DNA from 3 places in the Pantoea sp. App145 genome. Region 3 is predicted to be linked to each of the others. Evidence: predicted binding sites of a transcription regulator. Region 3 holds the regulator's gene; each other region holds the start of a gene.
The links. Region 3 encodes CRP, which controls carbon source genes, mostly activating them, when cyclic AMP is high. Its sites were predicted from a motif close to ATGTGANNNNNNTCACAT; they were not measured.
Positions count from the first base shown of each region.

Region 1: a site for CRP is predicted at 4,070-4,087, ahead of RCF31_RS09300 (glycoside-pentoside-hexuronide (GPH):cation symporter). Genes of this name have one in related genera too.
Region 2: a site for CRP is predicted at 3,605-3,622, ahead of focA (formate transporter FocA). Genes of this name have one in related genera too.

Region 1 covers NZ_CP133290.1:2,010,910-2,021,480, reverse strand. Annotated here, with positions in the region: gene nadC (carboxylating nicotinate-nucleotide diphosphorylase) at 1-8, opposite strand, end outside; gene ampD (1,6-anhydro-N-acetylmuramyl-L-alanine amidase AmpD) at 191-742, shown strand; gene ampE (beta-lactamase regulator AmpE) at 759-1,613, shown strand; gene RCF31_RS09305 (family 43 glycosylhydrolase) at 1,595-2,554, opposite strand; gene RCF31_RS09300 (glycoside-pentoside-hexuronide (GPH):cation symporter) at 2,551-3,963, opposite strand; gene aroP (aromatic amino acid transporter AroP) at 4,136-5,491, opposite strand; gene pdhR (pyruvate dehydrogenase complex transcriptional repressor PdhR) at 5,997-6,761, shown strand; gene aceE (pyruvate dehydrogenase (acetyl-transferring), homodimeric type) at 6,890-9,556, shown strand; gene aceF (pyruvate dehydrogenase complex dihydrolipoyllysine-residue acetyltransferase) at 9,571-10,571, shown strand, end outside.
Region 2 covers NZ_CP133290.1:1,361,529-1,372,099, forward strand. Annotated here, with positions in the region: gene aroA (3-phosphoshikimate 1-carboxyvinyltransferase) at 1-103, opposite strand, end outside; gene serC (3-phosphoserine/phosphohydroxythreonine transaminase) at 184-1,269, opposite strand; gene ycaO (30S ribosomal protein S12 methylthiotransferase accessory factor YcaO) at 1,563-3,326, shown strand; gene focA (formate transporter FocA) at 3,680-4,540, shown strand; gene pflB (formate C-acetyltransferase) at 4,610-6,895, shown strand; gene pflA (pyruvate formate lyase 1-activating protein) at 7,051-7,791, shown strand; gene RCF31_RS06230 (MFS transporter) at 7,833-8,984, opposite strand; gene serS (serine--tRNA ligase) at 9,299-10,571, opposite strand, start outside.
Region 3 covers NZ_CP133290.1:3,188,225-3,198,795, forward strand. Annotated here, with positions in the region: gene RCF31_RS14535 (cytosine deaminase) at 1-702, shown strand, start outside; gene tsgA (MFS transporter TsgA) at 736-1,914, opposite strand; gene ppiA (peptidylprolyl isomerase A) at 2,179-2,751, shown strand; gene RCF31_RS14550 (YhfG family protein) at 2,851-3,021, shown strand; gene RCF31_RS14555 (putative adenosine monophosphate-protein transferase Fic) at 3,011-3,604, shown strand; gene RCF31_RS14560 (aminodeoxychorismate synthase component II) at 3,646-4,221, shown strand; gene argD (bifunctional acetylornithine/succinyldiaminopimelate transaminase) at 4,309-5,529, shown strand; gene RCF31_RS14570 (YccS/YhfK family putative transporter) at 5,531-7,606, opposite strand; gene crp (cAMP-activated global transcriptional regulator CRP) at 7,665-8,297, opposite strand; gene RCF31_RS14580 (OsmC family protein) at 8,599-9,003, shown strand; gene RCF31_RS14585 (phosphoribulokinase) at 9,051-9,920, opposite strand; gene RCF31_RS14590 (YheU family protein) at 9,982-10,200, opposite strand; gene RCF31_RS14595 (hydrolase) at 10,203-10,571, opposite strand, start outside.

The DNA of each region.
Region 1 (10,571 bases), 1.2 Mb from region 3:
GATGCCATACTCTTCCTGCTCCAGATGACGAGATAGTGAGCGCACACCTTAGCCCTATTTTACCGGTATTGCCAGTTTGTCGAGGTTAAATGTTTAGTATCCTTAACTCCCGATGACTTTCGCATTAACGCGCAAGCAGCCGTGGAGAATCATGTTATTCTCAGCCAGACTTAAATGCAGGAAAAATGGCATGAAACTGGAAGATGGCTGGATTAATAGCGCGCGTAAAGTGCCGTCATCGCACTTTAACCAGCGACCGGAAAATGAAACGCCTTCCCTACTGATTATTCACAATATCAGCTTGCCGCCCGGTGAATTTGGCGGCCCGTGGATTGATCGGCTGTTTACGGGCACCTTGCCCGCCGATGCGCATCCTTATTTTGCTGATATTGCCCATTTGCGTGTCGCCGCACACTGCCTGATTCGCCGTGATGGCGAGCTGGTGCAATATGTTTCATTCGATGAGCGCGCCTGGCATGCGGGGGTTTCTCAGTTCGAAGGCCGGGAAAACTGTAACGATTTCTCGATGGGTATTGAGCTGGAAGGGACCGATACCCAGCCTTACACCGACGCGCAATATGCCACGTTGCAGGCGGTCACGGCGTTATTAATGCAACACTATCCACTGACCCTGGAACGCATTACCGGCCACAGCAATATTGCGCCGGAACGAAAAACCGATCCGGGTCCGGCATTTGACTGGGAACGCTATAAACACGCCTTAAAGCGGGATAATCCCTGAAACAGCAGGAGCAGTTATGACGTTGTTTAGCTTGTTATTAGTGTTAGGTTGGGAACGGTTGTTTAAACTGGGGGAACACTGGCAGCTCGATCATCGGCTGGAGCCGCTGTTTCGTGGTCGTCAGCGTTTTTCGTTATTCCGCACCTTAGTGATGACGGTTGTGGCGATGCTGATTGTCTGGCTGCTGGTCTGGAGCCTGAAGGGTCTGCTGTTTGGTGTTGCGCAGCTATTATTCTGGATTGTGGTGGGTTTGCTGTGTATCGGTGCGGGTTCGGTACGTTTGCATTATCACGCCTATCTGAAAGCGGCGAGCCATGATGATCAGGCAGCTCATCAGGCAATGGCGGCCGAGCTGACGTTGATTCATGGCGTGCCTGTGGAGTGCAGTGAACGTGACTTTCTGCGCGAGCTACAGAACGCGCTTATCTGGATAAATTTTCGCTTCTATCTGGCGCCGTTGTTCTGGTTTGTCGTCGGTGGCCCCTGGGGACCGGTATTGCTGGTGGGATATGCGTTTCTGCGCGCCTGGCAAAGCTGGCTGGCAAAACACCATTCAGCGCTGGAGCGTGCGCAGTCTGGCGTTGACCGCGTGCTGCATCTGCTGGATTGGATCCCGGTGCGTCTTGCCGGTGTCGCCTATGCCTTGCTCGGCCACGGCGAGCGCGCGTTGCCAGCCTGGTTCGCCTCATTGACCGACTGGCATCGCTCGCAGTATCAGGTGCTGACCAGCCTGGCGCAATTCTCCCTCGCGCGTGATCCACATGTTGATAAAGTGGAAACGCCGCGCGTGGCGGTTGCACTGGCGAAACGTATTTCTCTGGTGCTGGTAGTCGTGGTGGCGTTGCTGACCATCTACGGCACGCTGGTGTGATCGGCTGGCGGCACGCCAAAATCAGGTGTGCCGTCCTCGCGCCAGTCAAAATATTTTAGCCGTGTATGGCGGTTAGGATCCCACAGGGGATCACCCTCAATTTCCGTGTAGTTGCGCGCATGATAGACCAGCACATCCCGCCCCTGTTCATCCACGGTAAAACTGTTGTGACCCGGCCCATATTGATGATTATCCCAGCTGCTGCTGAAGACCGGACGGGCGGATTTTTGCCACGCCCCGGGCTGGAGTGGATCGGCATTGGCATCAATGCTCAGGATCCCCAGACAATAATTCTCATCCGTGGCGCTGGCTGAGTAGGTGACAAACAGCGTCTTACCGTGACGAATCACCGCCGGTCCTTCATTGACACTGAACCCGGCACATTCCCATTCATATTCCGGGCGAGTCAGCATCTGTGGTGTGCCTTTCAGCGTCCAGGGATTGAGTAATTCAGCAAGATACAGGTTCGAATTGCCAGGAATCGCTGGGTCTTTTTGTGCCCACAGATACCAGTTTTTCCCCTGATGGACGAAATGCGTGGCATCGAGAGAGAAACTATCCAGCGGCGTGTGGACGCGCCGAACGGGCTGCCAATGGCCGGTCAATGGGTCGGCATCACTGCACACCAACGCATACATGCGGTGCTGGAATAACCCATCTTTAATTTCACGATTGGGCGCAGCCGCGAAATAGATCACCCACTGCCCATTGATATGATGCAGCTCCGGCGCCCAGATTAGCGCGCTAAAGGGTCCGGTATCGGGTTTGTGCCACACCACCACGGGCTCGGCCTCGGGCAGCGCAGCCAGCGTAGCGGCATGACGTATTTCCAGCCGGTCATACTCGGGCACTGAAGCGACAAAGTAATAACCCTTATCGTGGTGGAGAATAAAAGGATCGGCGCGCTGGGTGATAAACGGATTAGGCCATGGATTACTCATTTAATTTCTCCGGGTTCGATAGCGGCGGAAGCGGCCGGGTGTGGGGCTTGCAGGTCACGGAAATTAGCGCGACGCAGGGCGAGATCGTCCTGAATGGTACGCATCAGTTTGCGATCGACTTTCAGCAGACGTACGACCCCGGCGGTAATCAGGTAGCCAACGCCAGGTATCACGGTAAACAGCAGCATGATGCCATTCAGCGCGCTGGGGGCTTGCTGTTTCGCCCCGGCATCATAGCCATAAATGGAGAGTAAAAAGCCCACCATCGCGCCAGCCACCGCCAGCCCGACTTTGAGGAAAAACAGATTGCCGGAAAAGCTCATGCCGGTGATGCGTTTACCGGTTTTCCATTCGCCGTAATCATCGACATCCGCCATCAGCGACCAGTGCAGCGGGGAGGGGATCTGATGCAGGATATTCAGCAGGAAATAAGCAATAACCACTGCCAGGGTGGCATGCGGATCGATCCAGTAAAAACCGCTGGAGAATAGCGCCAGCGCGATGTTGGTCCAGAAGAAGACTTTTAATTTGCACCAGCGATCGGTGAGGATTTTAGCCAGCGTACTGCCCAGCATCATGCCGATCACACCGAGGCTGATAAACAGCGTGGCAAAATGGGTCGACTGGCCCATCACCCAGGTCACGTAATACATGGTGGCGGCCATGCGGATAAAGCCAGGGCAAACGTTACAGAAAGTCAGCAGCAGAATGCGCACCCACTGGTCATTTTTCCATACGTCGCGCAGGTCATTTTTCAGATCGTCATTACTGGGTATGGCCGGGCGAATACGCTCACGCACCGTGGCAAAGCAGAACAGAAACATCGCCAGACCGATCAGTGCCAGTACGCTCATTGCCATTTGATAGCCGCGTGCTTTGTTATCGCCACCAAACCACTCTGCCATCGGCAGCAGCGACAGCGACAGGATCAGCGTGGCGACACCCACCATGACAAAACGATACGACTGGCAGGAGACGCGTTCGCCAGGATCATTGGTGATAACCCCACCCAGCGAGCAGTAAGGGATGTTGATGGCGGTGTAGGTCAGTGACATCAGGAAGTAGGTAATAAATGCCCAGATCACCTTGTTGTCATAGCTCCAGTCTGGCGTGGTGAACATCAGAACGCTGAACAGGACATAGGGAACGGACACCCACAGCAACCACGGGCGAAAACGTCCCCAGCGGCTCTGCGTACGATCGGCAATGGCACCCATAATCGGATCCGTCACCGCATCCAGCACCCGCACCGAAAGCAATAAGGTCCCGACCAGTGCCGGTGCCAGGCCAAAAACATCGGTATAGAAATAGTTGAGGAACAACATGATGGCACCGCCGATCATGTTGCATCCGGCATCGCCCATGCCGTATCCCAGTTTTTCCCGGAACGAGAGTGCTGCTCCTTTCATTGTTCATCTCCAGCTATAACAGGTGCAAAAATTATTAGCGGAAAATCAGCAATCTGGCGGGGACCAATTGGTCACGATGATGGACAAAACACCTGGACGGGGAAAAGTGTGAGCAAGATCTAAAGAAGAGAAATATCTGCCCGGACATAGACGCCGGGCAGAAGGAACAGTTTTACGCCTGCTGGGCTTTATTTTTAATGGTGTAACCCACTGCCAGCACGATCAGCCAGACCGGGATCAGCCAGACTGAAATCGCCATGCCTGGGGTCATCAGCATGATCACCAGAATTGCCGCGAGGAACAGCAGACAGATCCAGTTACCCAGTGGGTAAAGAATGGCGGGGAAGCGCGTGGTGACACCCTGCTGGTCTTTCTTTTTACGGAATTTCAGGTGCGCGAGGCTGATCATCGCCCAGTTGATGACCAGCGCAGAGACCACTAAAGACATCAGCAGGCCGAAAGCTTCACCTGGCATCAGATAGTTGATCAGCACGCAAAGCGCAGTCGCGACGGCTGACACCAGAATGGTTGTCACGGGGACACCGCGTTTATCGACTTTCAGCAGTGCTTTCGGGGCATTGCCTTGCTGTGCCAGGCCGAACAGCATACGGCTGTTGCAATAAACGCAGCTGTTGTACACCGACAGCGCGGCGGTCAGGATCACTACGTTAAGCGCATTGGCAACCAGTGAGTCACCCAGTTCATGGAAGATCAGCACAAACGGGCTGGTGTCAGCGGTAACGCGGGTCCATGGCAGCAGCGACAGCAGCACGGCCAGGGAGCCGATGTAGAAAATCAGAATACGCCACAGCACTTGGTTGGTGGCTTTAGGAATGCTCTGCTCCGGGTTGTCGGCTTCTGCGGCGGTGATACCCACCAGCTCCAGGCCACCGAACGAGAACATGATGATCGCCATCATCATCACCAGCCCGCCAAAACCATTTGGCAGGAAGCCGCCCTGGTTCCACAGGTTGCTGACGGTTGCCTGTGGACCGCCGTTGCCGCTGAACAGCAGCCAGCCGCCGAACAGGATCATACCGATGACCGCGACCACTTTGATAATGGCAAACCAGAACTCCATCTCACCAAACACTTTCACGTTGGTCAGGTTGATAGCGTTGATCAGCACAAAGAAGATGGCGGCAGTAGCCCAGGTGGGGAAGTCCGGCCACCAGAACTGGACATATTTACCGACAGCGGTCAGCTCGGCCATGGCAACCAGCACATACAGCACCCAGTAGTTCCAGCCTGAAGCAAAACCGGCGAAGTTGCCCCAGTATTTGTAAGCAAAATGGCTGAAGCTACCGGCAACCGGCTCTTCCACTACCATTTCGCCTAATTGGCGCATAATCAGAAAGGCAATAAATCCTGCAATGGCATAACCGAGAATCACCGCCGGACCGGCGGATTTGATCACCGATGCGCTGCCCAGAAACAGACCGGTACCCACTGCGCCGCCCAGCGCAATGAGCTGAATATGGCGATTTTTCAAGCCGCGGTGCAGCGTGTCGCCATGTTGTTGTTCCATACGAACCTCGTGATGTTGTTATTTTATGCCCAATGTAAGGCTGTTTTTACATAACGTACTCATTTATTTACGGTACCTGGCGTGCTGTGTGCATACGTAAGCTACCCTGGCGACCAGAATAGTGATAAGCGCGTCGATTTGCACCTGCTTTTGCTTTTTGTGCTGAGGGATGACTGAAAAAGCAGCAGCATCCACTGCTGGCCTGCCGCGCTATTTCTGACATGAATTGGTAATAAACACGAATAGCTTTCCCTTATGGTTGCGGGGAACGAGCAGCGCTAAATCTGTGTAAGGTTTGGTAAAAGAGAATTCTGTTAACAATTCTCCCTGAGGCTCTATTTCTGTCTTTATCAGCGCCATTTAGCGCATTTAACCAATGATAATCCCCTGAAGTGTGACGGCTGCCATATAGACACAAGGTGAATACTTTGTTACTTTACCGGCACCTTTTGGCAATTGGTATTACCAATTTACTCCGGACGCCTGGCATAACTAAGAAGGGAAGATGGCATACAGTAAGATTCGCCAACCAAAGCTCTCCGATGCAATTGAGCAACAGCTGGAATCCCTGATTATGGAAGGGACGCTGCGGCCGGGAGAGAAGTTGCTTCCCGAGCGCGAACTCGCCAAACAATTCGATGTGTCACGTCCTTCTCTTCGTGAAGCGATCCAGCGCCTGGAGGCGAAAGGATTGCTGCTACGCCGTCAGGGTGGCGGTACCTTCGTCCAAAAACATCTCTGGCAAAGCCTGAGCGACCCGCTAGTCGGCCTGCTTGCTCAACACCCTGAATCTCAGTTTGACCTGCTGGAAACTCGCCATGCACTGGAAGGTATTGCTGCCTATTATGCGGCATTACGGGGTACGGATGAGGATTTGCAGCGCATTCGCGACTGCCATGTTCAGATCCAGCAGGCACAGGACAGCGGCGATCTCGATGCCGAAGCGGACGCCGTGATGCAGTATCAGATCGCTGTCACAGAAGCGGCCCATAATGTGGTGCTTTTGCATTTGCTGCGTTCCATGGGCCCTATGCTGGAACAAAACGTCCGTCAGAATTTTGAATTGCTCTACGCTCGCCGGGAAATGCTGGCGAAAGTGAGCGGTCACCGCGCCAGTATTTTTGAGGCGATTGTGGCTCGTGAGCCAGAACAAGCACGCGAGGCATCACACCGTCACCTGGCGTTCATTGAGGAAATCTTGCTGGACAGAAGTCGGGAGCAGAGTCGTCGTGAACGCTCCCTGCGTCGTTTACAGCAACGTAAGGAATAACGCGCGGCAACGAACGTGCGGATCAAAAAGCGACGGGCCTGTCTTCTTGTGCTGTGAACTGAAGCAAAGCACAAGCAGACAGGCTCCTGACAATTCAACGTATTAGACACAGATAAGGAATACACCCCATGTCAGAACGTTTACACAATGACGTGGATCCGATCGAAACTCGTGATTGGCTACAGGCGATCGAATCGGTCATCCGTGAAGAAGGTGTTGAGCGCGCGCAGTATCTGATTGACCAGGTATTAAGTGCTGCACGCAAAGGCGGCGTAAAAGTTGCAGCAGGTTCTTCTGCTGTCAGCAACTACATCAACTCTATTGCCGTTGAAGACGAACCGGACTATCCGGGCAACGCCTCCCTTGAACGTCGTATCCGTTCCGCAATTCGCTGGAACGCCATCATGTCGGTGCTGCGTGCGTCGAAGAAAGATCTGGAGCTGGGTGGTCACCTCTCATCATTCCAGTCTTCTGCGACGATCTATGAAGTGTGCTTTAACCACTTCTTCCGCGCACGTAGCGAGAAAAATGGCGGCGATCTGGTTTACTTCCAGGGCCATATCTCTCCAGGTATCTATTCTCGTGCGTTCCTTGAAGGCCGTCTGACCGAAGAACAGATGAACAACTTCCGTCAGGAAGTACACGGCAACGGTCTCTCTTCTTATCCGCACCCGAAACTGATGCCTGAATTCTGGCAGTTCCCGACGGTTTCTATGGGTCTTGGCCCACTCAATGCGATTTATCAGGCTAAATTCCTGAAATACCTTGAGCACCGTGGTCTGAAAGATACCGCTGATCAGACGGTCTACGCCTTCCTCGGTGATGGTGAGATGGATGAACCGGAATCCAAAGGCGCGATCACTATCGCGGTCCGTGAAAAACTGGATAACCTGGTATTCATCATCAACTGTAACCTGCAGCGTCTGGATGGCCCGGTAACCGGTAACGGCAAGATCATCAACGAGCTGGAAGGCATCTTTGCCGGTGCTGGCTGGAACGTGATTAAAGTGATCTGGGGCGGACGCTGGGATGAGCTGCTGAAGAAAGACACCAGTGGCAAACTGATTCAGCTGATGAACGAAACCGTCGACGGCGACTACCAGACCTTCAAATCACGCGATGGCGCATACGTGCGTGAGCACTTCTTCGGTAAATATCCGGAGACCGCTGCGCTGGTGAAAGACTGGTCAGACGAAGAGATCTTCGCCCTGAACCGCGGTGGTCACGATCCGAAGAAAGTCTACGCGGCACTGAAAAAAGCGCAGGAAACCAAAGGCCAGCCGACCCTGATTCTGGCGCATACCATCAAAGGTTATGGTATGGGCGACACGGCGGAAGGCAAAAACATCGCTCACCAGGTGAAGAAGATGAACATGGATGGCGTTCGCTACATCCGCGATCGCTTCAATGTGCCAGTAGCCGATGAAAACATTGAAAAACTGCCGTACGTGACCTTCGAAAAAGGGTCTGAAGAGTACAACTATCTGCATGGTCAGCGTGAGAAGCTGGGCGGCTACCTGCCGACACGTCAGCCGCATTTCACTGAGAAGCTGGAAATGCCGGCGCTGGAAGAGTTCAGTGCGCTGCTGGAAGAGCAGAGCAAAGAGATCTCTACCACCATCGCCTTCGTGCGTGCGCTGAACGTGATGCTGAAGAACAAGTCGATCAAAGATCGTCTGGTGCCGATTCTGGCAGACGAAGCCCGTACCTTTGGCATGGAAGGTCTGTTCCGTCAGATTGGTATCTACAGCCCGAACGGTCAGCAGTACACCCCGCAGGACCGCGAGCAGGTTGCTTACTATAAAGAAGACGAGAAAGGCCAGATTCTGCAGGAAGGGATCAACGAGCTGGGTGCTGGTTCATCCTGGCTGGCGGCGGCGACTTCTTACAGCACCAACAATCTGCCGATGATTCCGTTCTACATCTATTACTCAATGTTCGGCTTCCAGCGTATCGGTGATCTGATGTGGCTGGCGGGCGATCAGCAGGCGCGTGGCTTCCTCGTGGGCGGCACCTCCGGTCGTACTACCCTGAACGGCGAAGGTTTGCAGCATGAAGATGGTCACAGCCATATTCAGTCGCTGACTATCCCGAACTGTATTTCTTACGATCCGTCTTATGCCTACGAAGTGGCAGTCATCATGCATGACGGCTTGGTACGTATGTACGGCGAAGCGCAGGAAAACGTTTACTACTACATCACCACGCTGAACGAAAACTACCACATGCCGGCGATGCCGCAGGGTGCGGAAGAGGGTATCCGTAAGGGTATCTACAAGCTGGAAACAGTAGAGGGTAGCAAAGGCAAAGTGCAGCTGCTGGGTTCAGGTTCTATCCTGCGTCACGTGCGTGAAGCTGCGCAGATCCTGGCGAAAGACTACGGTATCGGCTCTGACGTCTACAGCGTGACCTCGTTCACCGAACTGGCACGTGATGGCCAGGATTGTGAGCGCTGGAACATGCTGCATCCGACAGAAACTCCGCGCGTACCTTACATCGCTCAGGTGATGAATGAAGCTCCAGCCGTGGCGTCAACTGACTACATGAAACTGTTTGCTGAACAGGTTCGTAGCTACGTGCCAGCCAGCGATTACCGCGTACTGGGCACCGACGGTTTCGGCCGTTCTGACAGCCGTGAGAACCTGCGTCACCACTTCGAAGTGGATTCATCTTATGTCGTGGTTGCAGCCCTGGGTGAACTGGCTAAACGCGGCGAAATCGATAAGAAAGTGGTGGCAGAAGCGATCACCAAATTCAACATCGATGCCGATAAAGTTAACCCGCGTCTGGCTTAAGAGGTAAGAGAGTAATGGCTATCGAAATTAAAGTGCCGGATATCGGGGCAGATGAAGTTGAAGTCACTGAGATCCTGGTCAAAGTGGGCGACAAGGTAGAAGCCGAACAGTCGCTGATCACCGTAGAAGGCGACAAAGCCTCGATGGAAGTGCCTTCGCCGCAGGCTGGCGTGGTGAAAGAAATCAAAATTGCTACCGGTGACAAAGTAGAAACCGGCTCGCTCATCATGATCTTTGACGCAGAGGGTGCAGCAGCAGCTGCACCGGCGGCAGAAGAGAAGAAAGCGGAAGCGGCACCAGCACCTGCTGCGGCAGCGGTCAGCAAAGACGTTAATGTGCCGGATATCGGCGGTGACGAAGTTGAAGTGACTGAGATTCTGGTCAAGGTTGGCGATACCGTTGCGGCTGAGCAGTCACTGATCACCGTGGAAGGCGACAAGGCTTCTATGGAAGTCCCGGCACCGTTCGCGGGCGTGGTGAAAGAGATCAAAATTGCCACCGGCGACAAAGTGAATACCGGTTCGCTTATCATGGTGTTCGAAGCGGAAGGCGCTGCACCTGCCGCTGCACCAGCGGCACAGCCTGCTGCGGCACCCGCCCCGGCAGCGGCGGCTGGCGCGAAAGACGTCAACGTCCCTGACATCGGTGGTGATGAAGTTGAAGTCACTGAAGTGCTGGTGAAAGTGGGCGATAAAGTCTCCGCTGAACAGTCTCTGATTGTGGTTGAAGGCGACAAAGCTTCGATGGAAGTTCCGGCACCGTTTGCGGGCACCGTTAAAGAGCTGAAAGTGGCTACCGGCGACAAGGTTAAAACTGGCTCGCTTATCATGGTGTTCGAAGTAGAAGGCGCTGCGCCTGCTGCTGCCGCACCGGCTGCGAAACAGGAAGCGGCTCCGGCCCCGGCAGCTGCGCAACCCGCTCCGGCTGTGGCGAAAGCCGATGCGAAAAGCGACTTTGCTGAGAACGATGCTTACGTCCACGCTACGCCGGTGATTCGTCGCCTGGCGCGCGAGTT
Region 2 (10,571 bases), 1.8 Mb from region 3:
GCGCAGCCAGCAGCAGCGCGCGGTTAGAAACGCTTTTTGAACCCGGTAAGTTTACCGTGCCATCAACGCGGGCAATCGGTTGTAAAGTCAGGGAGTCCTGCATGTGAAACCAAATCTCCAGAAAAGACGAAACCCCGTCCGAAAACGGGGCCTGAAACCAGTCAGACTGGTACTAATAAATCATCAGCCGTGGCGACGTTCAAAATCGACCATAAAGTCGGTCAGAACTTTAACACCTTCCAGCGGCATCGCATTGTAGATGGAGGCACGCATACCGCCAACCACGCGGTGGCCTTTCAGCGCATGCAAACCCGCTTTCAGTGACTCTTCAAGAAACACTTTGTCCAGCGCCGCATCCGCCAGCTGGAAAGGTACGTTCATACGTGAACGGTTTTCAGCGGCAACGTCGTTACGATAGAAGTTGCTGTTATCGATCACGCCGTAAAGCAGGTCCGCTTTCGCCTGGTTCAGCTTGTCCATTTCCGCAACGCCACCCTTCTCTTTCAGCCATTTGAACACCAGGCCGGAGAGATACCACGCGAAGGTCGGTGGGGTGTTAAACATGGAATCGTTTTCTGCCAGCACCTTGTAATCAAGGATGGAAGGCACATAGCTGTGAGCTTTACCCAGCAAATCTTCACGCACGATAACCAGAGTCAGGCCAGCCGGGCCGATATTTTTCTGTGCGCCGGCATAAATCACACCATAACGGCTGACATCAATCGGACGAGACAGGATGGTTGACGAGTAGTCAGCCACGACAACTTTGTCACCAAAGTCCGGCTGTTCATCAATCGCGATACCGTCAATGGTTTCGTTCGGGCAAAAGTGGACATAAGCCGCATCATCACTCAACTGCCATTCATGCATGGGCAGAATGGCACGTTTGCCGTCGCGGGTGGTTTTTACATCGATGGTATTCGGCGAGCAGAATTTCTCAGCCTCTTTGATGGCGCTGTGCGCCCAGTAACCGCCATCGATGTAATCTGCGCTTTTCGCTGCACCAAGCAGGTTGCCGGGGATGGCAGCAAACTGTGCACGCGCGCCGCCATGGCAGAATAAAACTTTGTAGTTGGCGGGGATTTTCAGCAGATCGCGAAAGTCCTTCTCAGCCTCTTCCGCGACCTGAATAAACTCTTTACTACGGTGACTGATTTCCATCACCGAGGTGCCTAACCCGTGCCAGTTTGTCAGTTCTTGTTCTGCACGACGGAGCACTTCAACCGGCAGCATCGCTGGACCGGAGCTAAAATTGTAAACCTGCGTCATTTCCCCTCACCACTGTCATATCGAACGGTTATGAATACCCTACCGGTTTTATCATTGCCTCCGGGTGGCTGCAATCACTAATCCATCCGCGATCACATTTCCAGAGCCAGCCCGGCGACAGCTTATGTCATAAATGCAATCCGCAATGGAATATTGTGAGGTTTATCGGCGAAGTAAAATCGGATGACAGCCAGCACACCTGAAGCCTGTAATATGCGGGTATAGCGCTGGCCGCGCAAAACCCGTACTATTGCGCGCTTTACGCCCACCTCATTGACTTAGAGAGCGCCATCATGACGCAAACTTTTATTCCAGGTAAAGACGCCGCACTGGAAGACTCCATTTCACGCTTCCAGCACAAATTGCAGGATTTAGGATTCAACATCGAAGAAGCTTCGTGGCTGAACCCGGTTCCGCATGTATGGTCAGTACATATTCGCGATCGCGACTGCCCGCTGTGCTTTACCAACGGTAAAGGTGCCAGTAAAAAGGCAGCGCTGGCTTCCGCGCTGGGCGAATACTTCGAGCGCCTCTCAACCAACTACTTTTTTGCTGACTTCTGGCTGGGTGAATCCATCGCCAACGGCGAATTTGTTCACTACCCCAACGAGAAGTGGTTCGCGCTGCCAGATGACGATAGCCTGCCAGAAGGTATTCTCGACGCCCGTCTGCGCAAATTCTATGATCCTGACGATAGCCTGAGCGCCAGCGAACTGATCGATCTGCAATCCGGTAATGCGGAACGGGGTATTTGTGGCCTGCCCTTTACCCGTCAGTCGGATCAGCAAACGGTCTATATCCCGATGAATATTATCGGCAACCTGTATGTTTCAAACGGCATGTCAGCGGGTAATACCGCAAACGAAGCCCGCGTACAGGGTTTGTCAGAAGTTTTTGAGCGTCATATCAAAAACCGCATCATTGCTGAGTCCATTAGCCTGCCGGAAATTCCTGACGCAGTGATGCAGCGTTATCCTGGTGTGATCGAGGCCATCGCGCGCCTGGAAACAGAAGGCTTCCCGATCTTCGCCTATGATGCGTCACTCGGCGGTAACTATCCGGTTATTTGTGTCGTGTTGTTCAACCCGGAGAATGGCACCTGTTTCGCTTCTTTTGGTGCACATCCTGATTTTGGCGTCGCGCTGGAGCGTACCGTTACCGAACTGTTGCAGGGCCGCAGCCTGAAGGATCTCGACGTCTTCACTCCGCCAACCTTTGATGACGAAGAAGTGGCGGAACATGCCAACCTGGAAACCCACTTTATCGATTCCAGTGGTCTGATCTCCTGGGATATGTTCAAAGACGAAGCGGATTATCCGTTTGTTGACTGGAGCTTCGCCGGTACCACGCAGGAAGAATTTGACACCCTGATGGCGATTTTCCGCGCTGAAGATAAAGAAGTGTACATCGCGGACTACGAACATCTGAGCGTCTATGCCTGCCGCATCATCGTACCGGGCATGTCGGATATCTATCCGGCTGAAGACCTGCTGCTGGCCAACAATAGCATGGGCGCTCCGCTGCGTGAAACGCTGCTGGCACTGCCGGAAAGCCAGTGGGAACCTGAGGCCTATCTGGAGCTGATCACCCAGCTGGATGATGAAGGTCATGATGACTTCACCCGTGTGCGCGAACTGCTGGGTCTGGCAACCGGCAAAGATAACGGCTGGTATACGCTGCGTATTGGCGAACTGAAAGCCATGCTGGCACTGGCCGGTGGTGACCTGGATCAGGCGCTGATCTGGACGGAATGGACGATGGAATTCAACCAGTCCATCTTCAGCGCAGAGCGTGCTAACTACTACCGCTGCCTGCAAACGCTGTTGCTGCTGGCGATGGAAGATGAACGCGATCCTGTACAGTACCATCGTGCATTCATTCGTATGTATGGCGAAGCTGCCGTTGACGCTGCTTCTGCTGCCATCAGCGGTGAGGCACCTTTCCATGGCCTGCAGGCAGTAGACCTGGATTTAAAAGCCTTCCCGGCGCACCAATCCCTGCTTGCTGCCTATGAAAAATTGCAGGCTGCTAAACGGCGTTACTGGTCGGCAAAATAAATATCATTATTTTGCAATAAACACCGGCTAACGGATAAAAAGGCACTGAATGAAATCAGTGCCTTTTTTATAACCGTCGGCAACGGTTAATTTCTCGCCATCACTAAGTCACATTTTTGTATCCCTGCAGAGGCTCATCGATAACAATTTCGTATCATTCCAGATGTCACCTTCAACAATACCTGTATATTTTAAAAAATATTTAAACAAATAAATTCAATAAGTTATCTTAATTTTCTTCGTTAAAAATCACTTCAGGTTGCCTGGTCTCCAGGCAAATATGATCCACATCAATTCCTGACCTATACTCCTTTGTTAGTATTAATCCCAGATAATTCCTGGAGAGCGTTAGTGTGAAAACTGACAACCCGTTTAATTCATTATTACCGGCTGCAATGGCAAAGGTTGCTGAAGATGCCGGGGTCTACAAAGCAACAAAACACCCCCTAACCACCTTCTTTCTTGCCATTACCGCTGGCGTATTCATTTCTATCGCTTTTGTGTTCTATATCACCGCCACCACCGGCAGTGGTGCTATGCCTTATGGAATGGCAAAACTGATTGGCGGTATCTGCTTCTCTCTGGGATTGATGCTGGTGGTCGTTTGTGGTGCGGACCTCTTCACCTCAACCGTGCTGATTGTGGTGGCGAAAGCCAGTGGTCGTATCACTTGGGGCCAGCTGGCCCGTAACTGGCTGAATGTGTATGTCGGCAACCTGATCGGTGCGATATTTTTTGTGGTTCTTATCTGGCTCTCTGGTGAGCACATGGTTGCTAACGGTGCCTGGGGTCTGAATGTGCTGCAAACTGCCGACCATAAAATGCACCATACCTTTATTGAGGCAGTCAGCCTTGGCACCCTCGCCAACCTGATGGTCTGCCTGGCCGTGTGGATGAGTTATTCCGGCCGCAGTCTGCTGGACAAAATGATGGCAATGATTTTGCCGGTAGCCATGTTCGTTGCCAGCGGCTTTGAGCACAGCATTGCTAACATGTTTTTAATTCCGATGGCTATCGTCATCCGTGATTTCGCCAGCCCTGAGTTCTGGCAGATGGCGGGCGCCAGTGCATCACAATTCCCGGCGCTCAGTGTCGGTAACTTTATTGTCGACAACCTTATTCCTGTAACCATTGGCAACATCATAGGTGGTGGGTTGTTAGTCGGTTTGACCTACTGGGTTATCTATCTGCGTGGTGATGACCCGGTGCATTAAGCAAGAAATTAGTACGGGCGCGCATCGCGCGCTGAACGTCAAAGTCTCCCTAAATAAGGCAGGTATATCATGACCGAACTGAATGAAAAAATGGCGTCAGCCTGGGAAGGATTTAGCGCGGGCGAATGGCAGAACAATGTCAACGTACGCGACTTCATCCAGAAAAACTACACCCCCTATGAAGGCGACGAGTCATTCCTCGCAAGTGCAACTCCGGCAACCACTAAACTGTGGGATAACGTGCTGGAAGGCATCAAAATCGAAAACCGCACTCACGCACCTGTCGACTTTGATACCGACCTCGCTTCAACCATCACTGCGCACGATGCCGGTTACATCAACAAGTCACTGGAAAAAATCGTTGGTCTGCAAACTGAAGCGCCGCTGAAACGTGCCATTATTCCGTTTGGCGGCATCAAAATGGTGGAAGGCTCCTGTAAGGTTTATGGCCGCGAACTGGATCCATCACTGAAAAAAATCTTCACTGATTACCGTAAAACCCATAACCAGGGCGTGTTTGATGTCTATACCCCGGACATTCTGCGCTGCCGTAAATCCGGTGTTCTGACCGGTCTGCCGGATGCCTATGGTCGTGGTCGTATCATTGGTGACTATCGTCGTGTCGCACTTTACGGCATCGACTATCTGATGAAAGACAAAGTTGCACAGTTCAACTCTCTGCAAAGCGATATGGAAAACGGCGTCAATCTGGAAGCCACTATCCGTCTGCGTGAAGAAATTTCTGAACAGCATCGTGCGCTGGGTCAGATTAAAGAGATGGCAGCGAAATATGGTTGCGACATCTCTGTGCCTGCCACTAATGCGCAGGAAGCCGTACAGTGGACCTATTTTGGCTACCTGGCTGCGGTTAAATCACAGAACGGTGCCGCCATGTCGTTTGGCCGTGTGTCTACCTTCCTCGATGTGTACATTGAACGTGACATCAAAGCTGGCAAACTGACCGAAGATGAAGCTCAGGAACTGATTGACCATCTGGTCATGAAACTGCGTATGGTGCGTTTCCTGCGTACTCCGGAATACGATGAACTGTTTTCTGGTGACCCAATCTGGGCAACTGAGTCTCTGGCTGGTATGGGCGTTGATGGCCGTACTCTGGTGACCAAAAGCACCTTCCGTTTCCTGAACACGCTGTACACCATGGGTCCATCACCGGAACCTAACATGACCATTCTGTGGTCAGAAAAACTGCCGATTAACTTTAAAAAATACGCGGCCAAAGTTTCCATCGATACCTCATCACTGCAATATGAAAATGATGACCTGATGCGCCCTGACTTCAACAACGATGACTATGCCATCGCCTGTTGTGTTAGCCCGATGGTTATCGGTAAACAAATGCAGTTCTTCGGTGCCCGTGCTAACCTGGCAAAAACCCTGCTGTACGCAATCAACGGCGGCGTTGATGAAAAACTGAAAATGCAGGTTGGCCCGAAAGAAACGCCAATCACTGATGACGTGCTGGAATTCGATACCGTAATGGCGCGCATGGATCACTTCATGGACTGGCTGGCAAAACAGTATGTCACCGCCCTGAACATCATCCATTTCATGCACGACAAATACAGCTACGAAGCCTCACTGATGGCACTGCATGACCGCGATGTTTACCGTACTATGGCATGTGGTATCGCTGGTCTGTCTGTGGCTGCTGACTCCCTGTCAGCCATCAAATACGCCAAAGTGAAACCGGTGCGTGATGCTGACGGCCTGGCTGTTGATTTCGGAATCGAAGGTGAGTATCCGCAGTTCGGTAACAACGATGCCCGCGTCGATGACATGGCCTGTGACCTGGTTGAACGTTTCATGAAAAAAATTCAGAAACTGGCAACCTATCGCAACGCCGTACCGACTCAGTCTGTGCTGACCATTACCTCTAACGTGGTTTATGGTAAGAAAACCGGTAACACCCCGGATGGTCGTCGTGCCGGTGCACCGTTCGGACCGGGTGCTAACCCGATGCACGGACGTGACCAGAAAGGTGCAGTGGCTTCACTGACTTCCGTCGCGAAACTGCCGTTCGCCTACGCCAAAGATGGTATCTCTTATACCTTCTCCATCGTGCCGAATGCGCTGGGCAAAGACGACAACGTACGTAAAGCTAACCTTGCTGGCCTGATGGATGGTTACTTCCACCATGAAGCCAACACCATTGAGGGCGGCCAGCACCTGAACGTTAACGTGATGAACCGCGAAATGTTGCTGGATGCGATGGATCATCCGGAGAAATATCCGCAGCTGACCATCCGTGTTTCAGGTTACGCAGTACGTTTTAACTCGCTGACTAAAGAGCAGCAACAGGATGTGATTACCCGTACTTTCACCAAGTCCCTGTAATTCATTCCGGTAATAAAAGGCTCCTGCGGGAGCCTTTTCTCCAGGTCGTTTTGCCAGAAGGCTTATCTCAGGCACGCTGGCAAAACCGACTTAAACCTCAGAGCACAACAAAGATTGTGCCGCCTGATTTCAGGCTAACCGGAGAACTCATCGCAATGTCAACCATCGGTCGTATCCACTCCTTTGAATCCTGCGGCACCGTTGACGGCCCAGGCATCCGCTTTATTACCTTCTTCCAGGGCTGCCTGATGCGCTGCCTCTACTGCCACAATCGTGATACCTGGGATACTCACGGTGGTAAAGAGGTGACCGTTGAGGAGCTGATGAAAGATGTGCTGGCGTATCGGCACTTTATGAATGCCTCTGGCGGCGGTGTCACGGCATCCGGCGGCGAGGCTATCCTGCAGGCAGAGTTCGTGCGTGACTGGTTCCGCGCCTGTCGGGCCGAGGGAATAAATACCTGTCTGGATACCAATGGTTTTGTGCGTCGCTACGATCCGGTCATCGATGAGTTACTCGAAGTGACCGATCTGGTGATGCTCGACCTGAAACAAATCAATGACGATATTCATCAGATTCTGGTAGGTGTTTCCAACCACCGTACGCTGGATTTTGCCCACTATTTGCAGAAGAAAGGTATCCGCACATGGATTCGCTTTGTGGTGGTTCCCGGCTATTCCGATAATGACGATTCAGTCCATCGGCTGGGAGAATTTACCAAAGACATGGATAACATTGAAAAGATCGAACTGTTGCCTTACCACGAATTAGGTAAGCATAAATGGATCGCCATGGGTGAAGAGTACAAACTGGAAGGGGTAAAACCGCCCAGCAAAGAGACCATGGAACGGGTGAAGAATATTCTCACCGGCTATGGGCATCAGGTGATGTATTAAATCGTAGCGGCGCAGTCAATTGCGCCGCCACAACGTATGCTTTAGGCGTGGGCCACCGGCGTGGCATGATGATCCGCCTTACGCAGCAACATCACCAGATAAACCAGCGCGACCACTGCAATCATCACAAACAGCAGACGGTCAGAGTAGCTTTGCATCAGCATCGCCGTCATACCCGGCCCCACCAGGCTGCCAATGGTGTAGCTGAATAACAGCGCCTGGTTCATTGCCACCAGTTCATGATGCGGGACCGTTTCACACGCCCAGGACATTGCCACCGGATACAGCGTAAATCCCGCCAGACCCAACACGAACAACGCCGGAGCCATGGCGGCATCGCTGAGCATGGCAATCGCGCCCAGAATCACCACAAATACCTGAACACGCAGCACCAGCAGACGACCGAAGCGGTCGGCCAGACGGCCAACCGGCCACTGCCCCACAATGCCTGAACTCACCAGCAACGCCATCCAGTACCCGACAGTCGCATCGCTCATGCCCTGATGAGCAAGATACAGCGGCATCAGGCCGTAAAGTGAACCCAGCACAATACCGGAAATAATGCAGCCGTTAATACCGAGGCGGGAGCTGCGGCGACGCAACATTGGCCAGATGCGACCCGGTGAAGCGTCTTCGCTGGCAGCACCGGCATTGACGCGCACAAACACCACCGGCAGCACCGCACACAACACCAGCGCCGTGACCCACGGAATGACATGCAGCAGTTCGGTCGATACCCGGCTGACCAGCAATTGTCCGGCAACGGTGCCAAGATAATAAATGATCATATACGCAGCCAGCAGCTGGCCGCGATTGCGCACCGTGCCACTGCACAACAAGGCGCTTTCAACCACTACCCACATCAGCGCACAGCCAACACCAGCGACAAAACGCAGCAAAGTCCAGCTGTAGAAACCATCCAACAGTACCATCCCCACCGTCGCAACGGCAAACAGCACGGTCGCCAGATAGTAACAACGGTTAAAACCGTAATGCGTGATCAACCAGCCAGCGAGCAGAGTGCCTGCCAGGTTACCGGTATAATACGATGAACTGACCATCCCCACCTGCCAGGTCGGCAGTTGATCATGCGTCAGCCATAACGGCACCAGCGTATTAAGCACAGCAATAGACACCGTCAGAAGCAGCAAACCGCAAAGCAGCAGCAGGACGGGGCGCGACCAGGTTGACATAGGGATAAAAACCAAAGAATTGGAGAGAATTGCGCGCAGTTTGCCATTCGCTATTTTAAAGTCAATGTGCAAAAAAAAGCCGCCGCACATTTTGCTGCTGAACAATTTAATTTTTTTATCTTCAGTTAGTTAGAGTACGAAAGAACATTCTCTACCGTTTGGCTATCTCTATGAATTTGCATATTTTTAGGCAACAGAGGCGGGATAGTATCGATAACGTTTATTTCTGATTAATCCGCGGCAAAGATTAAACCGCTTTGTACTTCAGAAATAAAAAAACCCGGCATAACCGGGTTTTTAAATACAGCGGAAGATTAACCAATAAATTCAATGCCGCCCATATAAGGACGCAGAACTTCAGGCACTTCAATACGACCATCCGCCTGCTGGTAGTTTTCCAGCACCGCAACCAGCGTACGACCTACCGCCAGGCCAGAACCGTTCAGGGTATGGACCAGACGAGGTTTCTTTTCTGTCTTACTGCGGCAACGTGCCTGCATACGACGCGCCTGGAAATCCCACATATTGGAGCAGGAGGAGATCTCACGGTAGGTATTCTGAGCCGGTAACCACACTTCGAGATCATAGGTTTTGGTGGAACCAAAGCCCATATCACCGGTGCACAGCAGCACTTTACGGTATGGCAGATTCAGCAGTTGCAGCACTTTCTCGGCATGACCGACCAGTTCTTCCAGCGCCTGCATGGAGGTTTCCGGTGCCACAATCTGCACCATCTCCACTTTGTCGAACTGGTGCATACGGATCAAACCACGCGTATCACGGCCATAAGAACCCGCTTCAGAACGGAAGCATGGCGTATGTGCAGTCAGTTTAAGCGGCAGGTTTTCTTCTTCGACGATTTCATCGCGGACCAGGTTGGTCAGCGGCACTTCCGCCGTCGGAATCAGCGCGTAGTTGCTGCTGCCCGCTTCTTCATCCAGCGGTTTGGTATGGAACAGGTCTCCACCAAACTTCGGCAGCTGACCAGTGCCATACAGCGTGTCCTGGTTAACCAGGTAAGGCACATAGGTCTCCAGATAACCGTGCTGCTGGGTATGCAGATCAAGCATAAACTGGCTCAGGGCGCGATGCAGACGGGCAATCTGACCCTGCATGACCACAAAACGTGAGCCGGTCAGTTTCACCGCCGACGCGAAATCTAATCCTTTCGCCTGCTCACCTAGCTCCACATGATCTTTGACCTGGAAATCAAACTTGCGTGGTTCACCCCAGCGTGCAACTTCGAGGTTTTCGGTGTCATCTTTACCCAGCGGGACTTCGTCTGCCGGCAGGTTTGGCAGTGCCAGCGCAAAATCACGGATTTCGTTCTGCAGGGCATCCAGTTCTGCTTTAGCAGCATCCAGGCGTTCGCCCAGCGCGTTCACTTCCTGACGCAGCGGCTCGATGTCTTCCCCACGGGCTTTGGCCTGACCGATGGATTTGGATCGGGAGTTACGCTCAGCCTGCAGATTTTCAGTTTCGACCTGCAATACTTTACGACGCTCTTCATGGGAGCGCAGCGTTTCCAAATCCAGTTTAAATCCCCGGCGTGCCAGTTTTTCTGCGACTGCGTCTGGCTCGTTACGC
Region 3 (10,571 bases):
GTCGAGTCGTTACATAAAGCCTTTGCGCTGGCGAATCGTTATGACCGGCTGGTGGATGTGCACTGTGACGAAATCGATGATGAGCAGTCGCGCTTTGTGGAAACCGTGGCGGCGCTGGCCCATCGAGAGGGCATGGGCGAACGCGTTACCGCCAGCCATACCACGGCGATGCATTCGTATAACAACGCCTACACCTCGCGTTTATTCCGCCTGCTGCGTCTGTCGAAGATTAACTTTGTTGCCAACCCGCTGGTGAATATTCATTTGCAGGGCCGCTTTGACAGCTATCCAAAACGACGCGGCATTACCCGGGTAAAGGAGATGCTGGAGGCCAATATCAATGTCTGCTTCGGTCACGATGATGTGTTTGATCCCTGGTATCCACTGGGCACCGCCAACATGTTGCAGGTGCTGCATATGGGGCTGCACGTTTGCCAGCTGATGGGGTATGAACAGATTGACGCGGGATTGCAGCTGATCACCACCCATAGCGCCAAAACCCTGCAGCTGACGCATTACGGTATCGAACCGGGCAATGATGCCAGCCTGATTATTCTGCCGGCAGACAGCGGCTTTGATGCGGTGCGGCGTCAGGTGCCGGTGCGTTATTCGTTGAGAAAAGGCGAACTGGTGGCGGCAACGGAGCCAGCGCGAAGTGAAATCTATTTGCAGGAGGCGGAAGCGGTCACCTTCCGGCGGTAAGGAGCGGGGCGGACTGACGTCCGCCCCTCTATCTTAATGGGTAATATGGCCGTGCTGGCGATGTTTGGTGACAAAGCCGAGCAGGACACACATCACGAACACCACGGCATACAAGCCATTCGCCGTTGCCAGTGCGGCATGCGCACCACCACTCGCCACAATCGGGCCGGTAACCACAAAAGTCAGCATGGTGCCGACCGTACCGCAGGTCAGGATAAAGTTAACCAGCTTCGGTGAGGACGCTTTGGTTTGCAGCGAACCGAGGGTGATGATGGTGGTGTAGATGGCGCTGGAACTGAAGCCGAGCGTCATGATGATCCAGTGCAGCATACTGGCGTCACTGGTGCTGACAAACCAGTACATCAGCACGGTGGCAATGGCCGCCAGCACCATCAGGATGCGTTGCAGATCAAAGAAGCGCAGCAGGAAGCTGAATACCCACATGCCCACCATATAGGCTGTCCAGAAATTCCCGACCAGCTGGCCCGCAGCCGCGATATCCATACCCATGGTTTTGGTGGCGTATTCCGGCACCCAGGAAATGAAGCCGAGCTGACCGAGGATGTAGCACAGTGCGGCAATCGACAGGAACAGCACGCCGAGACCCCATTTCTCTTTCTCCGCCGCCTGGGTTTCGCTGTTGTTTTTCAGCACCGGGAACTCCACGCACAGCGCCAGCACGAAGATGGCGAGGTAAAGCACACCGATGCAGGCGTAGACCCAGTACCACGGCAGAGCACGCGCCAGCAAAATACCCGCAATGATGGGAAACACCGTACCAGCCATACTGAAGAAGGAGTCAGTAAACAGCAGACGTGAACCGCGCTGACGGCCATCATACAGATGGGTAATCAGGAAGGTTCCGATCGACATGGTAATGCCGCTCACCACGCCGAGCACAAACATGCACAGCGAGAACACGGACAGGTTGTGGCTGGTCATCAGACCCAATACCGCCAACACCATCAGCACAAAGCCAAATATCAGCTGACGTTTTAACGGCACAATCACCATTAACCAGGCGTTCAGAAAGACGGCAACCAGAATGCCGGTATTGAGGAAGGTAAAAGTGTTGCTCATTTCTGAGATGGGTAACTGGAAATATTGCGCGATATTGTCCAGCACCATCCCGGTCACAATCACCAATGCGCCAGTCAGCGCATATGAGAAAAAGCTAATCCAGGTAAGGCCAATGCGATTACGGTTTGTCATGTTGGGAACCTGTTTTGAGCACCGAAGTTGGCAAAAAGTGTCATGAATTGTAAATGCAACTGTGACCTTAATAAACAAAGAGTGAAATATGGTTATCAGATTTCATTAATAGTGTGATTCAGGTCACGCAAATGATTGCGTGGCGCGGGATTGGGGACATTTACCGTCGCCGCGTAAATATAAGTAAAACGCTGGCTCTTGTATTACATGCTCTTTACAATCAATCTCGTTTTTGAGCTGGCTCTCCATGGTAAGGAATCTTTCATGTTTAAACGTACTTTGACAGCGGCCGTAGCCCTGTTAGCGCTCTCATCTATTTCCGCTTCCGCCCTGGCGGCGAAAGGTGATCCCCATGTTCTGCTCACCACCTCTGCGGGCAATATCGAACTCGAATTGAATGCACAGAAAGCCCCGGTTTCGGTGAAAAACTTTGTTGATTACGTCAATAACGGTTTCTACAACAACACGATTTTCCATCGTGTGATCCCTGGCTTTATGGTGCAGGGTGGTGGCTTCACCACCGATATGCAGCAGAAGCAAACCAACGCACCGATTAAAAACGAGGCGGATAACGGCCTGCGTAACCTGCGTGGCACCATCGCGATGGCGCGTACCGCAGAAAAAGACAGTGCGACCAGCCAGTTCTTTATTAATGTCGCCGACAATGCCTTCCTCGATCACGGTCAGCGTGATTTCGGTTACGCGGTATTTGGTAAAGTTGTGAAAGGAATGGATGTGGCCGATAAGATGGCTCAGGTGCCGACCAAAGATGTGGGTCCGTACCAGAATGTGCCGTCAAAACCGATCGTTATCCTTTCCGCGAAAATCCTGCCCTGATTTATCGGCGCGTCATTTCGTGATGGCGCGTCCTGCCGCTCTCCGGCAAAGCGAATATTTGCTGCTTATACTTAGGGCAAATTGCTTGCCGGAGGCTCTATGACCAGCAAACTGACCGACAAACAGAAAGCCACGCTGTGGCAACAACGCCGTGCTGCCAGTTATCAGGCTAGCTGCCGTCTGGCGGGTTATGCGCTGAACGAAGCCGCGATCACACCTGAACAGGCTTCAGCCCGGCTGACCTCGCTAAGGAGGCAATATGGCGGATAACACTCTGGCGGTACGCGATCCCTATCTGTGGCATAACGATAGCGTGCTGAAAAACCGTCTGGATATTCACGATAGTGCACAGTTACGCAAAGCTGAGCTGGCGTTCAGTGCTGCGCGACTCGCCACGCTGGAACTGGCTCCGCGCAACAGCGGTATGCCGTGGCTATGTCATATTCATCGCACGCTGTTTCAGGATCTCTACAGCTGGGCCGGTGAGTTGCGCACGGTCGATATCTGGCGCGATGACACCCCTTATTGCCACTGCGCTTATATCGAGAAAGAAGGCAACAGCCTGATGAGCGCGCTGGCGGATGAAGAAGGACTGGCCCATCTGGCGCAGGATGAGTTTGTCGCGCGCCTTGCACATTACTATTGCGAGATCTATGTGCTGCACCCGTTCCGGGCCGGTAATGGTCGAACCCAGCGTATCTTCTTCGAGCAGCTGGCGTTACATGCCGGTTATCTGCTGACGTGGGATAAGCTGGACCGTGATAGCTGGCGTGCGGCGATTCGCGATGCCGTCGAGGGCGATTTAACCGCGCTCAGCGCGCAATTTGCGAAAGTGGTAAGTCCCGCCCGTTAAAATGCGTAGAATGGCGGCGGTTTTACCGGCCTGAGGGCGCTATGCTGCTGCTAATTGATAATTACGACTCCTTCACCTGGAATCTCTACCAGTATTTCTGCCAGCTGGGCGCTGACGTCAGGGTGGTGCGCAATGATGCCATCACCCTGGACGAGATGGATGCGCTCCCCCTGAGCCATCTGGTGATTTCACCTGGCCCCTGTACGCCGGACCAGTCCGGTATCTCGCTGGCGGCCATCCGCCATTTTGCCGGTCGTCTGCCGATCCTTGGTGTGTGCCTCGGTCATCAGGCGATTGCTCAGGCTTATGGTGCCCAGGTGGTGCGTGCGCGTCAGGTAATGCATGGCAAAACGTCAGCGATTCGCCATAACGATAGCGGTGTGTTTCGCGGGCTGAACAATCCTCTCACCGTGACCCGTTACCATTCGCTGATTGTGGCGCGGGATTCTCTGCCTGACGCGTTTGAGGTCACGGCCTGGAGCCTGCGCGAGGGGGAGCCTGATGAAATTATGGGGTTCCGTCATAAAACGCTGCCACTGGAAGGGGTACAGTTCCATCCGGAAAGTATTCTCAGTGAACAGGGACATCAGCTGCTGGCAAATTTCCTGCGGCCTTAAGTTGTGTTTGCCTTTGTGTGATTTTTTATGCATATTTTGTGATTATAATTTCACGTCAACTCAACAAATAACCCGATGAGGTCGGCAATGGCAGCAGAAAAACTAGCGGTAACCCGGGAAACGTTCGATAACGTAATTTTGCCTGTTTATGCACCTGCGCAGTTTGTGCCGGTTAAAGGCAAGGGTAGCCGAGTCTGGGATCAGCAGGGCAAAGAATATATCGATTTTTCCGGCGGCATCGCAGTGACTGCGCTCGGCCATTGCCATCCGGCGCTGGTGGAAACGCTGAAAACCCAGGGTGAAACCCTGTGGCACACCAGCAACGTATTTACCAATGAACCGGCGCTGCGCCTGGCAAGCAAACTGATTGCGGCCACCTTTGCCGAGCGCGTGTTCTTTGGCAACTCTGGTGCGGAAGCTAACGAAGCCGCGTTCAAACTGGCGCGTTATTACGCCTGCAAAAAACACAGCCCGTTCAAAAGCAAAATCATCGCCTTCCACAATGCGTTTCATGGACGCACGCTGTTTACCGTCTCGGTTGGCGGCCAGCCAAAATACTCCGATGGTTTTGGCCCAAAACCGGCGGATATCGTGCATGTGCCTTACAACGACCTGGCGGCGGTAAAAGCGGTAATTGATGATCACACCTGCGCCATCGTGGTCGAGCCGATTCAGGGCGAAGGCGGCGTGATGCCGGCTACCCCGGAATTTATGCAGGGTCTGCGTGCCTTATGCGATGAATACAAGGCGCTGCTGGTGCTGGACGAAGTGCAGAGCGGCATGGGACGCAGTGGCAAACTGTTTGCTTACGAACACTACGGCATCACCCCGGACATTATCACCACGGCGAAAGCGCTGGGCGGTGGTTTCCCGGTGAGCGCCATGCTGACGACCAATGAAATCGCTTCAGTGATGGCACCTGGCGTGCACGGCACCACTTATGGCGGTAACCCGCTGGCCTGTGCGATTGCCGAAACGGCGCTGGATATCATCAACACGCCTGAAGTGCTGGACGGTGTTGAAGCTCGTCGTCAGCAGTTTGTCGCGGCGCTGAAAGCGCTGGATAGCAAGTTTGATCTGTTCAGTGACATCCGTGGAAAAGGCCTGCTGATTGGTGCAGCGCTGAAGCCGCAGCACGCCAGCAAAGCACGCGATATCCTGCATGCCGCTGCGGCGGAAGGTTTGATGATCCTGACAGCCGGTACCGATGTGATCCGTTTCGTCCCGTCGCTGGTGATTGAGCCGACCGATATCGAAGAAGGGATGGCGCGCTTTGCCGTGGCGGTAGAGAAGGTACTGGCGGCGTAATTCAGTTTTTCACCCGCAAGCCCATCAGCCAGCGACCATGATGCGGTCGCTGGCTCCACGCCAGTGAAGAGATGGTGTGCATCACGTTAAGGTGTTGCAGAATCCGCTTCACATGCTGCTCAACAATGGTCACCGCACCCTCATTAATATTTTCCGGCGCTTCCAGCACGTTGCTGTCGTTGCCCGGCCCGTCATATTCCAGCCGCTGCTGACAACGCTGCAACGCGATTTCGCAGGATTGCAGATACTTCTCGGCGAGCTTTGGCGTCAGCATGGTGTGCTCGCGCGCCAGAATCGTCATGGCGTTGATGTGTTCGACAATAAACTGGCTGTGCGTCACCCATAAGCGCATATCTTTCAGATACTGCGGGTTAAAACCCGGTTCGGTCATCGCCTGATTGAGCGAGTTAAACATGGCGTTGTGTGCCTGGTTAACCTTAATGCGCTGGTAGGCCAGCTTCTCCGGCGACTGCTCCGGCCCGAGCAGCAGCTGCAACGCTTCCTGGTCAGCCTCCAGCGCGTCATGTGCGTTCTTACGGAGCAAGCCGCTTTGCCACTGTGGCCACAGCCAAATCATGCCGCCAAAGGCAATCAGGCATCCCATCAGCGTATCCATCATGCGTGGCAACAGGAACTGTGCACCGTTGAGCGACAGCAACTGAAGCGAGTACACCGCCGTTACCGTAAAGCCAATCATCGACCAGCCGTAATATTTACGCGTCACCAGATAGCTGGCGAGGGTGATCGCCAGCATAAACAGCAGGGTGATGGATTTCGGCACGGCAAAACGCAGCGAGGCAGCCGCGATCAATAGCCCGGCGAAGGTGCCGAGGGCACGGTGCTGGATACGTACGCGAGTGGCGCTGTAGCCGTTCTGGCTGACGAACATGGTGGTCATCAGAATCCAGTAGGGTTTGGGGATGTTAAAGAACAACGCCAGCGCGCTGCCAAACATCAGCATTACGGCAAAACGCGCTGCGGTGCGTAACGCCGGGGACTTTAGCGACAGGTAACTGCGCAGCGCCGGAAAAAACGGCAAACGTCGCTGGCGGTCGGCCATCAGGTCACGGGTATAAAGAGGTTTCTGCGTGCGCAGGACGCGGGCTATCCGACTGAAATGGTACAGGCAAAAATTACCGACCGGATTATCCGGGTGCTGGCGCGCAATCTTTTCCAGCGCCCCGAGCTGCTTCTCCATATGAAAGCGCTCCGGCAACTGGTGATAGAGGATAGCATCGGCCAACAGCCGCAGCCGCGCCGATATGGTCTTCGCATTCCAGCGGATCACCGCTTCAGCATGGCTCTGCTCCACCAGTTTTTGCACTTCTTCAGGCTGATGCAGGCTGACCGAGATGTGTTCCTGGAGATCGAGTGCCACCTGGAAGGCACGCGTCAGACGTTTATGGCTGTTGTTACGGCTGGCAGACAGCATATGCATTTGCTGATAACAGGTGGTGATCAGGTCGACCGCTTTTTGCTGCCGGGCCAGCAGTGGGGGGAGCGCTTTTTCCGGATCGGTCAGCTGCGTCAGCAGGGTATATTTGGCATCGCAATAATCCGCCAGCTCGCGATACAGCAGGCTGAGGGTTTCACGCATCGGCTGTTCTTTCCACAGCCAGAACCAGAGCCAGTTAAACAGCCCGTACCACAGCGTGCCGCCGATATACAGCAGCGGCGGTACCCATATCGGCATGCGTCCTGCGAGGCTGAGTGTGAAGATGGCGGCGATAAGGGTGCCGGGCAGCAAACGGCCATGCAACGGACTGATTTCGCCGGTGACGCCCACCAGCAGCGGCAGAGCCAGCATAATCAGCGGCAAAGGAACATGGTAATCCGTCAACCACTGAATCAGAAAGCTGCCGGTGGCAAACAGGGATCCGCCGACAATCAGGCGTTTAAAGAAACGTTTATGTGGTGTATCCAGACCCGCGATATTGCAGCAGGCGGGAACCAGCGAGAACAGCAAACCTTTTTGCAGGTCACCAAACAGCCAGCCGAGAGCCACGGGCAGGCAAAGCACCAGCGTTTGCCGCAGGGCATAATTAACTTCGGGATGATAGATGATTCGACGCCACATCAGCTCATCGTAGACAAAAACGGCGCGATGTGACCATCACGCCGTGGGTGAGAAGGAATTAGCGGGTGCCGTAAACGACGATGGTTTTACCATGTGCGGAGATCAGGTTTTGATCTTCCAGCATTTTCAGAATACGGCCAACTGTCTCGCGTGAGCAGCCAACGATCTGACCAATTTCCTGACGGGTGATTTTGATCTGCATCCCGTCCGGGTGGGTCATGGCATCAGGCTGTTTGGCCAGATTGAGCAGCGTCTGCGCAATGCGACCGGTCACATCAAGGAAGGCAAGGTTGCCGACTTTTTCTGATGTCACCTGCAGGCGACGTGCCATCTGCGCCGAAAGACGCATTAAAATATCCGGGTTTACCTGAATCAGCTGACGGAATTTTTTGTAGGAAATTTCAGCCACTTCGCAGGCAGTTTTTGCTCGTACCCAGGCACTGCGTTCCTGACCTTCTTCAAACAGGCCAAGCTCGCCGATGAAATCCCCCTGATTGAGGTAGGAGAGAATCATCTCTTTGCCTTCTTCATCTTTAATCAGTACCGCAACGGCACCTTTCACGATGTAGTAGAGCGTTTCCGCTTTTTCACCCTGGTGAATCAGGGTGCTTTTGGATGGATATTTGTGAATATGGCAATGGGACAGGAACCATTCGAGTGTAGGGTCTGTTTGCGGTTTGCCGAGAACCATTCGCTATTATCCTCTGTTGTAATCGTGCCCAAAACACAGGGGGCAATTTTCCCTGTCAGGCGGTGAAATCGTAGAGCGCTTCCAGTAAAGGAAATTATTCGGGTGGACTCTTAAGCCAGGCTTCTGATTCTTCCCGCCTTCGTCTGTTACGACGAAAATATTTTCAGCTCTGTTTGTAGCACAGCTTTTGCTAGCTGTCTTGTGTTGTCTCGCTTCAGCAAAAGGGCGATTAGTCTGGATTGCTGTTTCTCAGGTGAAAGCGTACTCTGGCGGCAAATCAGCTTGGTCAGGAGAAAGAATAATGCAGGCACGAGTCAAATGGGTGGAGGGGCTTACCTTTCTCGGAGAATCCTCATCGGGTCATCAGGTATTAATGGATGGGAACTCGGGTGATAAAGCGCCGAGTCCGATGGAGATGGTGCTGATGGCGGCGGGTGGTTGCAGCGCGATTGACGTGGTGTCTATCCTGCAAAAAGGGCGCAATGAAGTGACCGATTGCGAGGTGAAACTCACTTCTGAACGTCGTGAAGAAGCGCCACGGATTTTTACACACATCAATCTGCATTTTATTGTCAGCGGCAAAGCGCTGGGCGATAAAGCGGTGGCGCGTGCGGTGGATTTGTCGGCAGAGAAATATTGTTCGGTGGCGATCATGCTGGGCAAAGGGGTCGACATCACCCACAGCTATGAGGTTATCGAGCTATAGCACGAACGTAGCGGCGCGATAAATCGCGCCGATACGGAAATGACGGATTATTCAATCCGTTTACCTTCAATCAGCCGCTGCACCAGCGGTGTCATAATCAACTCCATCGCCAGCCCCATTTTGCCACCCGGCACCACCAGGGTGTTCATATGCGAGATAAAGGAATCCTGAATCATCGCCAGCAGGTAAGGAAAGGCAATACCTTCCAGCCCACGAAAATGGATCACCACAAAGCTTTCATCCAGCGACGGAATCTCACGTGCGGCAAACGGATTTGAGGTATCAACGGTAGGTACGCGCTGGAAGTTGATATGGGTGCGCGAGAACTGTGGCGTAATGAAGTTGATGTAATCCTCCATCGAACGTACCACCGAATCCATCACCGCTTCGCGCGAATGACCGCGTTCGCTGGTGTCGCGAATCAACTTCTGAATCCACTCGAGGTTCACAATCGGCACCACGCCGACCAGCAAATCCACATGTTCGGCCACATTGTGTTGCTGTGTCACGACGCCGCCGTGCAAACCCTCATAAAACAGCACATCCGTGTTTTCCGGCAGCGGTTGCCAGGGCGTAAAGGTGCCGGGAACCTGATTCCACGGCACGGCTTCATCATAGGTGTGAAGATATTTGCGCGACTGCCCGAGACCGGATTGTCCGTATTGTCTGAAGGTTTGCTCCAGCAGGCCAAAATCGTTGGCCTCCGGTCCGAAGTAGCTGATATGACGGCCCAGATCGCGCGCTTTGCGGATCGCCATGTCCATCTCTGGACGCGTATAACGATGGAAACTGTCGCCTTCCACTTCTGCGGCGTGCAGATCCAGCTGCTGGAAAATTTTCCGGAAGGCAAGGCTGGTGGTGGTGGTTCCGGCTCCGCTGGAACCGGTAACGGCGATAACTGGATGCCTGGCTGACATGACAAAGCTCCCTGTGAAGTCCGGCGATGAGCATTGTTAGCACGAAATGCCGGGATGTGCATTAGCCGCGAAATTCACCGCGCGCCATGATATTGACGGTTTCGTGCAGTTCAGACCACACCAGTACCGCCTCGCCACGCTCCAGCTGGCGGCGCACATCGGCGACCTTCTGCGCCAGACTGCGCTCCTGTTCACCGTAGTCGGTGCCTTCGCGTAATACAAAGGCTTCAATCAGGTTTTCCAGCGTTTCGGGGTCGAGTTGTTGCCACGGTATAATCACGATCACATATCCAGATAAGTTGATAGCCACTGTGGCACGCGTTGCTCCAGCCACATTTGCGGGCGCAGCAATGTCCCGCCGACAAAGCCAACGTGGCCGCCTTGCTGCGTCAATTGGTATTCAATTGACGAGGACAGCTGCTCCGGTTGCGGGATAACTGCGTCAGTCATAAAGGGATCGTCTTTGGCGTGAATGATCAGCAGCGGCTTACGGACATTGATTAAGTGCGGCATGGCGCTGGCGCGGTGATAATAGTCCCCCGCATCGATAAAACCGTGCGCCCGTGAGGTGACGGCATCGTCAAAGTCGCGCAGACGCCGCAGGGTGCGTAGCTGGCGTAAATCCACCGGCAAGGTACCGGGCCAGGCGCG